Regions from separate parts of the Streptomyces sp. BHT-5-2 genome, predicted to be linked through region 2. Evidence: riboswitches for the same ligand, from Rfam matches in the RefSeq annotation. Region 2 holds a riboswitch; each other region holds the start of a gene.

Region 1 (3,446 bases), on a different replicon from region 2:
TGACCCGGGACGGTGGCTCCATGACGTACATCCACTCGATCTTGCGCCGCAGCTGGGTGAGGAGTGCCGTGAGGCTGGGGCTGCCGGCCGCCTGGGCGAGCGTTTCGTGGAACCAGCCGTCCAGTTGCCGCAGGTCGGCGGCATGGCCGTGCCGGGCCCGCTCACGACCGAGCCGCACCAGGCCGCGCAGCACCTTCAGATGGGCGGAGGTGCGGCGGGCGGCCGCGCGGGCAGCGCCCAGCGGCTCCACGAGGGCACGGAGGTCGAGGAGGTCGGCGGCCTCCTGCTCGGTGAGTTCGGCGACGCAGGCGCCCGCGTGATGGCGGGTGGTGACGAAGCCCTCGGACTGGAGGGTGCGCAGCGCTTCCCGCACCGGGACCCTGGATACGCCGTACCGCGCGGCGAGAATGTCCTCGATCAGTCGGCTGCCCGGCGCCAGTGCACCGGCGACGATATCGTCGCGAATCGCCGTGCACACCGCATGCGCGGAAATATGGCCTCGCATCGTCAGTGCCTCCGCCGTAATCACCGGGACCGCCGCCCCTGCGGCGACATTCCCTGACTTTATTCGACCGTTGGGAATTCTCCCTCGGGATCTCGTGAATTCACCGAAGCTTTTCGGCCGATGCGTGGGAGTCGGTACACGCCCCCGTGCCGGCCTTTTCCGGGAGACGACGGAGCCCCGGCCTGCCGGTGTGGCGGGACGGGGCTCCGGGGGACGGTGCTGCGGCGGGGTCCGGGTGGGTCAGACGGTGACGCCGTGCGCGCGGAGGTAGGCGACCGGGTCGATGTCCGAGCCGTAGTCGGGACCGGTCCGCGCCTCGAAGTGGAGGTGCGGACCGGTGGTGTTGCCGGTGTTGCCGGAGAGGGCGATCTGCTGCCCGGGGGTGACCGTCTGTCCGACCGTCACCCCGATCGACGAAAGGTGACCGTATTGGGTGTACGTACCGTCGTTCATCTTGATCACGACGTTGTTGCCGTACGCGCCGCCCCAGCCGGCCTCGACGACGGTGCCCGAACCGACCGCGTGAACGGAAGTGCCGTAGGCGGCGTGGAAGTCGATGCCGGTGTGGCTGCCCGAGGACCACAGGCCGCTGGACGCCTTGTAGGCGGTGGAGACGTAGGAGCCGGTCACCGGAGCGACGAAGGTGTTGAGGCGCTTGCGCTCGGCCTCGCGGGCGGCGCGCACCTTGGCCGCGCGCTCCTCGTCGGCCTTCTTCTTCGCCGCCTCGGCCCGCCGGGCGGCCTCGGCTTCGGCCTTCGCCTTGGCCGCCGCGGCCTCGGCAGCGGCCTGCTGCGCGTCCGCCTGGGCCTCGATCCGGACGGCGAGTTCGTCACCCATCACGACGGCCTGCCGGAGGCCGGTGTCGTGGAGAGCGGGCTCGTCCGTGGCGGCCAGCGCGGGCGACGCCACGGAGGCGACGACACCGGAGGCGGCCAGGGTGGCTATGCCGGCGAGGTTGCGGGTGGTGCGAGCGGTACGGCTCGCGCGGCGGTGCTTCCCGGTGGCACGGGTGAACGCCATGTGGCGGCTGGTCCTTTCCTTCCCTCTCGCCTACCGGGTTAGCTGACGGGTTCGGAGCAGGAAGGTCTCCTACGGGTTCCTCCGGGGAGGCGCCCGATTCACCCCAAGGGACATGTGGGTCCCCGGCTCCCCTGGCTCGCGCCGTACGGGGACTCGGCGATGGCTGTCCGGTGCCACTGGTGTGGCGGAGTTGTGACGAACAGCCGGACCGACGCTAATCGGGACAACTTTCGATCGGCAAACAGAACCGGATTTTTGTGCGCCACGCCACACGCGAATCGGGCAACCGGCACAACCGGCCGGGCATCCTCGACCGTCCGCGCAGCACGGTTCCCACCGGCCGTTCCCGCCGCGGGCACAGGGTGACATGGCGTGCACGCGAAGCGGCTCCCGTGGCAAGTGCCCGCCACGGGAGCCGCTTTGTCGACAGATGACGGGCCGTCGGGTGAGGGCCCGTCACACCGGGGGTCAGCTGCTGACGACCGTCACCTCGCCGATGCCCAACGCCTTGACGGGCTCGGCGATCTGCGCCGCGTCACCCACCAGGACCGTCACCAGCCGGTCCACCGGGAAGGCGTTGACGACCGCGGCGGTCGCCTCGACGGTGCCGGTCTCCGCGAGCCGGACGTACAACTGCGCCTGGTAGTCGTCCGGGAGCTGCTGCTCCACCTGGTCGGCCAGCGTGCCGGCGACCGCGGCGGCGGTCTCGTACTTCAGCGGTGCGACACCGACGAGGTTCTGCACCGCCACGTCGCGCTCGGCGTCCGTCAGCCCCTCCGCCGCGAGGGTCCGCAGCACCGTCCACAGGTCCTGGAGCGCCGGCCCGGTGGACGCGGTGTCCACCGACCCGCTGATGGCGAGCAGGGCGGCGCCGGTGGCCCCCTCCGGGGAGGACGGGGCGCTGGAGCGCAGTACCTGCCCGAAGGAGCGCACCCCGTAGGTGTAGCCCTTCTCCTCGCGCAGCACCCGGTCCAGACGGGAGGTGAGGGTGCCGCCCAGGCAGTACGTGCCGAGCACCTGGGCGGGCCATACCTGGTCGTGCCGGTCGGCACCGATCCGCCCGATGAGCAGTTGCGTCTGGACGGCACCGGGACGGTCGACGATCACCACGCGGCCGGTGTCGTCGGCGACCACCGGGGAGGGCTGCCGCGGTTCGGCGGTGGAGCCCGTCCAGGCGCCGAGGGTGTCGGCCAGCGCCGCGGCCAGGTCGACGCCGGTGAAGTCGCCGACGACGACGGCGGTGCCGGTGGCGGGGCGGACATGGGCGTCGTAGAAGGCGCGGACGGCGGTCGCGTCGATCCGGGCGACCGTCTCCTCGGTGCCCTGACGGGGCCGCGACATCCGTGAGGTGGCCGGGAACAGCTCCTTGGAGAGCGCCATCGCGGCGCGCCGGGCCGGGTTGGCCAGCTCGTGCGGGATCTCGTCGAGGCGGTTGCGGACCAGCCGCTCGATCTCGCTGTCCGGGAAGGCCGGGGCGCGCAGCGCGTCGGCGAGCAGGCCGAGGGCGCGCGGCAACCGGGAGGCGGGGACCTCCAGGGCGACCCGTACACCGGGGTGGTCGGCGTGCGCGTCCAGGGTGGCGCCGCAGCGCTCCAGCTCGGCGGCGAACTCCTCGGCGGTGTGCTTGTCGGTGCCCTCGGACAGCGCGCGGGCCATGATCGTGGCGACGCCGTCGAGGCCCTCGGGCTCGGCCTCCAGGGGCGCGACGAGGTTGATCTCCACCGCGACGACCTGCTGGCCGGGGCGGTGGCTGGTCAGCAGGGTCAGACCGTTCGCCAGCCGGCTGCGCTCGGGCGCGGGGAAGGCCCACGGCTTGGGAGCGCCGCCCCGGGGCTGCGGGTGGAACTCCATGGTGCTCACGGGGGCGTCTGCGGGGGTGGTGGCGTCGGTCACTTGGCCGCCTCCTCTTCCTCGGTGCCGG
Region 2 (3,446 bases):
CGTCTACGGCCTGTTCATGGTCCCGGTCCTGCTGGGCCTGACCTGGCTGGCGCTCTGGGCCCGACGGCAGGAGCTGCTCTCCGTCCGCGAGCATCTCGCCCCGTATGTCGCCACCGGCTGGCTGGCGTCGCCGGAACCCACCGCGCTCTCCTCCCTCCGCACCCGCGCGCTGGCCCGCGACATCGCCCGCCGTGCCCACGGCCCGGCCGCCGCCCGCGCCGTCACCTCCTACGTGGCCCTGGCCACCGCCCTCTCCTTCCACCGCCGACGCGCCCGTCTGACGGGTCCGCCGCCGGACTTCGCCGCCCGGGAGCGGGAGTTGCTGGAGGGCCTGTGGCGCCACCGGCCGTGGGCGGGACCGGCGCTGCTCCAGGCGTGGGCGGGCGGGACGGGCATGCCGGGCCCCGCCGCGCCACCGGCCGGCGAGCCGCGCCGGGAGCCGTGAGCCGGTAGCGACCGTGCTCCCGTAGGGGCCGTGGGCCGCGCGTAGGCTCAGGGGAGTTGTCCGTACAAGGGAGGATTCTGCGATGGCTGGGATACCGACGAGCGTGGTGGCGGCCACGGGCCTGGTGGGCGGCTACGGCGTGGCCCGCTGGACCAGGAAGCGGCCGCTGGGCGGGGTCGCGCTGGCGGCCGCCGGTGCGGTGGCGGCCCGGGGCTGGCAGCAGAAGGCCGGCACGAAGGCGGCCGCGGCGCTGAGCGGTGCCTATGTGGCGGCGTTCGCGGGCTCGCACCCGCTGGCCAAGAAGATCGGGGCGTGGCCGTCGGTGTTCGCGGTGGCGGGCGGGGTCGCCCTGGCCTCGTGGGCGGTGGCGGACCGGCGCGGCTAGCGAGCCTGGTCGGTGGACGGTGCGGGGCGCGCGGCGATGCTGCGCGCCCCGCACCGTTCCCGTGTGCGGCACCCGTGCGGGCCCCTACGGCGCCGGTCCGTCAGACGGCGGCCCCGTGGGCGCGCAGCCAGGGCAGCGGGTCCGCCGGGGCGCCGGCGTGCGGGCGGACCTCCAGGTGGAGGTGCGGGCCGGTGGCGTTCCCGGTGGCGCCGACGCGGCCGATCACGTCGCCCGTGTGGACCCGGCCCGTCGTCCTGACCATGGAGGACAGGTGGCAGAACCACAGCTGGGTGCCGTCGTCGAGGGTGAGGACGATGCGGTAGCCGTATGCGCCGGCCCAGCCCGCCTGGGTGATGGTCCCGTCGTGAACGGCCTTGACCGGCGTGCCCGTTGGGGCGGTGAAGTCCTGCCCGGTGTGCTCCGCGGCCCAGCGGTCGCCGGCCTGCCCGAAGCCGGCGCCGAGGGTGTACGAGGAGAGCGGGGCGACGGACGTCCTCGCCTGGTGGGCGGGGTGCTCGGCCGCCGCATTCGGGTGCCGGGCCACGGGCGCCGCCGCCTGGTGCCCGGTCGCCGCGGCCGTCGTGCCCTGCGGCTCCGCCTTCTCCTCCGCGGTCGTCGAGGTCGGCTGCGCGGCCTCCTCCTGCTGCCGGCCGGGCGCGTCCGCGGCCGCCTCGGCCGCCTCGGCGGCCTGTTCCGCGGCGCTCTGCCGGGCGTCGGCCTGCTGGAGGATGCGGTGGCGCAGCGCCTCGGCGGGGCCCGCGGCCCCGGCGTCCCCGTCGGCGTCAGCGGTCCGGGAGGGCGGCGCGGGGGCGTCCCGGAGCGTGCCGGCGGTGTCGTCGACCGCCCCGCCGGGGTCGGGCATCGAGATCGGGACCGGCGGCCGGCCCTCGGCCGCGGCCACCCCGCTCGCGCCGACCGCCGCGATCACGCCGACGCCCAGCGCCGTACCGCCGCGTGCGAGGCCGCCGCGCTGCCTCGCCACCCGGTGCTTGCCGCGGACCGGGCGGCCGGCGTCGCCGTCGCCCGTCTCGTCGCCCGGGAGCCAGTCGTCCGCGTCGCCGGCGGGGCCGTGGGACGGCTCGTCACCGGACGGCCGCCCCCGCTCGCCCTGGGGCACCTGGGTCGCCTGGGATGTCTGTGCTGCCCGGGCCGCCGCCTGGGAGGACCGGTCGTGGAAGAACGGCTCCCGAGGCGGCGCGCCGTCCGCCAACTCCTCGTAGGACGACGGAACTTGGGCCGGCATGACGGGGGAACCGGCAGCGGCGGGGGCACCGGGGCCGGCGGGGCCGCCGGGACCGACCGCGCCGCCGAAGTCGGCGGGGCCGCCGGGGCCATAGGTGGACGGGCCTTGTGGGGCGGGCCTGTTGGACGCCACGGGGGCGTTCTCCTTTCCTTCCTTCTCGCCTACCGGGTTAGCTGACGGGTTCGGAGCAGGAAGGTCTCCTACGGGCACCCCTTGGCGAGCGGCGCCCGATTCACCCCAAGATGGTGGTTCCCCGGTTCCCTCGACTCAATTCCCTGCAATTCCAGGCGGATCCGGCAGTGCCCGCGAAACCGTCCGATCCGGGCGAGTCGACCCGGGTCGAGGACACGGGTCGCGCCGTTCGAACCGTTGGCTCGGGCGGGTGACATGAGGGTCGTTCTGGACGTGCGGGAACAGCGCGTACAGGATTCGGCGTCGGCGCACGGAGCCGCCACTGGCGACGGCTGGGACGACCGCGCTCCGTTATCGGACAGTAATAGAGACGGCTGGGGAAATCCAAGCGTTCCCACGAATCTGCGGGCGTTCCGCAAGCCTCCCGCGGGGGCCCTGACGGGAACTTTTACTGCCATCTCTGCCGTAAACGGGGCGAGTTGCCCCCGCCTCGCCAAACGATCTCGCGACGATTGTGCACCAGTTGTTATGCGGAGGGACGCACCACGATCACGGAGCGTAAGGGCGATAACGTCGCCCCATGGTCGTCAACGTCGCGCACACCGGAAACGGCGGAAACGCCGGGAACACCGGGAACACCGTCAACAGCCCGCAGGAAGTGGCGGCCAGGTACCGGGAGTTCTCCCGGCAGCAGGCGCGGGGCCGGTCCGACGCCCACGAGGAGCTGACCGCCCGGATCGGCCGGGACGACGAGCTGTGCGAGCTGATCGCGGCCTCGCTGCCGGCCGGCAACAAGCAGCAGCCCGACCTCCTGCTCGCCGCGGTGCGCCATCTCGACGGCCCGCACGCGGAGTCGGGGCCGCGCGGCGAGTCGGCGTACGGGCGCTGGCGCGAGTGGACCATCCGGCACTGGGACGAGGTCCGCGCGGTGATCATGAGCCGCGCCACCCAGACCAACGAACCGGCGCGCTGCGCCACGCTGCTGCCGCTGCTGGCTCGTCTGCCGCAGCCGCTGGCCCTCCTGGAGGTCGGCACCTCGGCGGGGCTGTGCCTGCACCCGGACCGCTACCGCTACCGGTACGTCCAGGAGGGGCGGCCCGGGAAGGACGGCCCCTACGGGAGCGACGCCGGGGAAGGCGGCGCGACCTTCACGGCCGGTGCCCCGGGCAGCCCGGTCACCTTCACCTGCCGGACCAGCGGTCCCGCGCCCGGCGGCGACGGGGCGCTGCGCGGCGCGCTGC
Region 3 (3,446 bases), 1.0 Mb from region 2:
TGTCTTCGTCGCCCTGCACATCATCGGCATCGCCTCCCTCCTGGGTGGCTTCCTGACCCAGATGAAGGCGATGGGCGCGGGCGCCGCCCGCTTCGTGCCGGCCATGCTGCACGGCGCGCTGACGATGCTGGTCACCGGCATCGTGCTGGTCGGCCTGAACCAGATGCAGGGCAACTCGATCAACAACATCAAGATCGGCATCAAGATGGCCGTCCTGGTGGTGATCCTGGCGCTGGTCTACGTCAAGCGCGACGAGGAGAAGCTCCCCAAGCCGCTCTTCGGCGCGGTCGGCGGGCTCACCATGTTCAACATCTTTCTCGCGGTGCTCTGGACCTGAGCCCACGGGTCACGGGCCACAGGCCACACCGCCGTACCGACGGCTCACCGCGCGGTCATCCCGCTCCCGCTCCGAAATCCGGAGGCGGAGGCGGCGGATGACCGCGCGGTGGCGTGTGGCGGGGTGTGAGGGGGGTGGCGTGCAGGGCCGCGGAGGCGGGGGCCGTCAAGGACGCGGGGTGCGCGCCCGTATGTCGGTTATCCGGGCCGGACGCTGCCGTAGATCGGCATGCCGTAGATCGACTCGACCCGGACGCTGGCGCCCGGGTGCGGGGCGTGGATCATCTCGCCGCCGCCGATGTACATCCCGACGTGGCTGATGTCGTTGAAGAAGAACACCAGGTCGCCGGGTTGGAGATCGCTGCTGGTGACCCGGGTGCCGACCTTGACCTGGTCCCAGGTCGTACGCGGCAGGTCGACCCCGGCGGCCCGCCACGCGGCCTGCGTCAGCCCCGAACAGTCGTAGGAGCTGGGTCCGGTCGCGCCCCAGACGTACGGTTTGCCGATCTGGGCGCGGGCGAAGGCGAGCGCCTTGCCGGCCTTGGTGGAGTACGAGCCGCTGTCGGACGTGCCGCCGCCGGAGCCCTGTCCGGAGCCGCTGCCGCCGGGCTGCTGCTGGCGCTGCTGGGCCTCCTTGCGGGCCTGCTCGGCGGCCTTGCGCTGGGCCTCGGCCTCCTTCTGCCGCTCCAACTCGGCAAGCCGCGCCTTCTCCTGGGCGGTCAGCCGGGACAGCAGCTCCCGGGCCTCGGCCAGCTTGGCCTGAACGTTTCGCTTGCTCTCCTTCAGAGACGCCTGCGACTCCTGGAGGCCCTCCAGGCTGTGGGTCGCCTCCGCCCGCTGGCGGGCGGCGGCCGCGGCCTGCTCCTCGTAGTCCGTGATCGCCTGCTTCTGCCGCCCGGTGAGCTGCTCCATCAGGTGGTTGCGGTCGACGAACTGCTGCGGGTCCTTGGCCAGCATCAGCTGGGCGGTCGGGCTGATCCCGCCGGTCTGGTACTGCGCCGAGGCGAACGCGCCCAGGCGGCGCCGGGACTCGTTCATCTTGTCCGCGCGCCGGGCGGCCTCGTCGAGCAGGCGGTTCACGGTGCGCTGCTGGCCGTCCGCCTTCTCCTTGGCGGCGTTGTACTTCTGGGTGGCCACCTCCGCCTGCTGGTAGAGGTCGTCGACCTTCTGCTTGACCTCCTCGATGGTCGGCTGCGGCGCCTTGGGGGCGGCGTTCGCGGTCTGCGAGAGCAGCGTGACCGAGGCCAGGGCGGCGGTGGTGAGCCCGGCCGCCGTACGACGGCCGCCGGGTGTGGCGAGTATGGGGGTGCGCGGCTTGCGGTGGGACGCCAAGGCCGGCGACTCCTTCCGTGGACCGCCTACCGGGTTAGCTGTCGGGTTCGGGCGGTGTGCTGACGGAAGGCTTGCCCTACGACCCGTGCGCCCGCCTGGCGACGGTCGCACCGGTCGATTCACCCCGGTGGTGCGTGTCGGGTCCCCGGCTCCGGGTGCCTGACGGCAGGTCCGGACTCGGCGGGGGCGGCCCGTGCGAACGCTGTCGTCCGCTGGGACGGCGGGCTGCCCGAGCGAGACCGTAGCCAACTCGTGTGGCTCCTGTGAAGGCTGGTGTTCGATATGCCCGAAACCTTTTTGTGACCAGAATGTGAGCGGCCCCAGGTTTGCGCACCACCGCACACGACGGCGACCCCTCCGTGCGGTACCGGCCAATCCGCCACTCCGCAACCACGTGTCAGTGCGGCGGCCTAAACTCGGTGGGCGATGAGCAGCCTCTTTGACGACAGCTTCCTGGCGGACCTCGGCCCCGCGGACGAGGAGCCCCCGCCGCCGCCCGAGGACGAGCACGGCCCGGCCCCGGAGGAGATCCCCGCCGACCTCTTCGGCGGGAGGTTCGACGCGCCCGCGCCCAGGGAGCCGTACTACCGCGACGGCGCCGCCCGCCCGGCCATCGACCCGGCGGCGCTCCTGGAGGGGCTCAACGACCAGCAGAAGGCCGCCGTGGTCCACAGCGGCGGCCCGCTGCTGATCGTCGCCGGCGCCGGCTCCGGCAAGACCCGGGTGCTCACCCACCGGATCGCCCACCTGCTCGCCGAGCGCCACGTCCACCCCGGCCAGATCCTCGCGATCACCTTCACCAACAAGGCCGCGGGCGAGATGAAGGAGCGGGTCGAGCAGCTGGTCGGCCCGCGCGCGCACGCGATGTGGGTCTCCACCTTCCACAGCGCCTGCGTGCGGATCCTGCGCCGCGAGTCCAAGAAGCTCGGCTTCACGTCCTCCTTCTCGATCTACGACGCGGCCGACTCCAAGCGCCTGATGGCCCTGGTCTGCCGCGATCTCGATCTGGACCCCAAGCGCTTCCCGCCCAAGTCCTTCAGCGCGAAGATCTCCAACCTCAAGAACGAGCTCATCGACGAGGAGACCTTCGCCGGGACGGCCGCCGACGGCTTCGAGAAGACCCTGGCCCAGGCGTACGCGATGTACCAGGCCCGGCTGCGCGAGGCCAACGCCCTGGACTTCGACGACATCATCATGACGACGGTCCACCTGCTCCAGGCGTTCCCGGACGTCGCCGAGCACTACCGCCGTCGCTTCCGCCACGTCCTCGTCGACGAGTACCAGGACACCAACCACGCCCAGTACACCCTCGTCCGCGAGCTCGTCGGCCCCGGCACAGCCGAGGCGCCCGCCGCCGAGCTGTGCGTCGTCGGTGACGCCGACCAGTCGATCTACGCCTTCCGCGGCGCCACGATCCGCAACATCCTCCAGTTCGAGGAGGACTACCCGGACGCCACCACGATCCTCCTGGAGCAGAACTACCGCTCCTCGCAGACGATCCTCTCCGCCGCCAACGCCGTCATCGAGCGCAACGAGAACCGCCGCCCCAAGAACCTCTGGACGGACGCCGGCGCCGGCCCCAGGATCACCGGCTATGTCGCCGACACCGAGCACGACGAGGCCCAGTTCGTCGCCGACGAGATCGACCGGCTCACCGACGCCGGCGACGCCAAGGCCGGCGACGTCGCGGTCTTCTACCGCACCAACGCCCAGTCCCGGGTCTTCGAGGAGATCTTCATCCGGGTCGGGCTGCCCTACAAGGTCGTCGGCGGCGTGCG

The links. Region 2 has a riboswitch for cyclic di-AMP ahead of K2224_RS05360 (M23 family metallopeptidase). Riboswitches for the same ligand answer to the same signal wherever they lie in the genome.
Region 1: linked by a shared signal. The riboswitch ahead of K2224_RS35020 (M23 family metallopeptidase) and the one ahead of K2224_RS05360 (M23 family metallopeptidase) in region 2 are both predicted to bind cyclic di-AMP.
Region 3: linked by a shared signal. The riboswitch ahead of K2224_RS10085 (C40 family peptidase) and the one ahead of K2224_RS05360 (M23 family metallopeptidase) in region 2 are both predicted to bind cyclic di-AMP.

Annotation. Positions count from the first base shown of each region.
Region 1 covers NZ_CP081497.1:1,620,747-1,624,192, reverse strand. The annotation lists gene K2224_RS35025 (GntR family transcriptional regulator) at 1-505, opposite strand, end outside; gene K2224_RS35020 (M23 family metallopeptidase) at 746-1,525, opposite strand; cyclic di-AMP (ydaO/yuaA leader) riboswitch at 1,538-1,694, opposite strand; gene K2224_RS35015 (pitrilysin family protein) at 1,994-3,376, opposite strand; gene K2224_RS35010 (pitrilysin family protein) at 3,415-3,446, opposite strand, start outside.
Region 2 covers NZ_CP081496.1:1,236,490-1,239,935, forward strand. The annotation lists gene K2224_RS05350 (PrsW family intramembrane metalloprotease) at 1-445, shown strand, start outside; gene K2224_RS05355 (hypothetical protein) at 528-830, shown strand; gene K2224_RS05360 (M23 family metallopeptidase) at 931-2,205, opposite strand; cyclic di-AMP (ydaO/yuaA leader) riboswitch at 2,217-2,382, opposite strand; gene K2224_RS05365 (DUF2332 domain-containing protein) at 2,786-3,446, shown strand, end outside.
Region 3 covers NZ_CP081496.1:2,269,905-2,273,350, forward strand. The annotation lists gene K2224_RS10080 (hypothetical protein) at 1-337, shown strand, start outside; gene K2224_RS10085 (C40 family peptidase) at 535-1,668, opposite strand; cyclic di-AMP (ydaO/yuaA leader) riboswitch at 1,676-1,846, opposite strand; gene pcrA (DNA helicase PcrA) at 2,095-3,446, shown strand, end outside.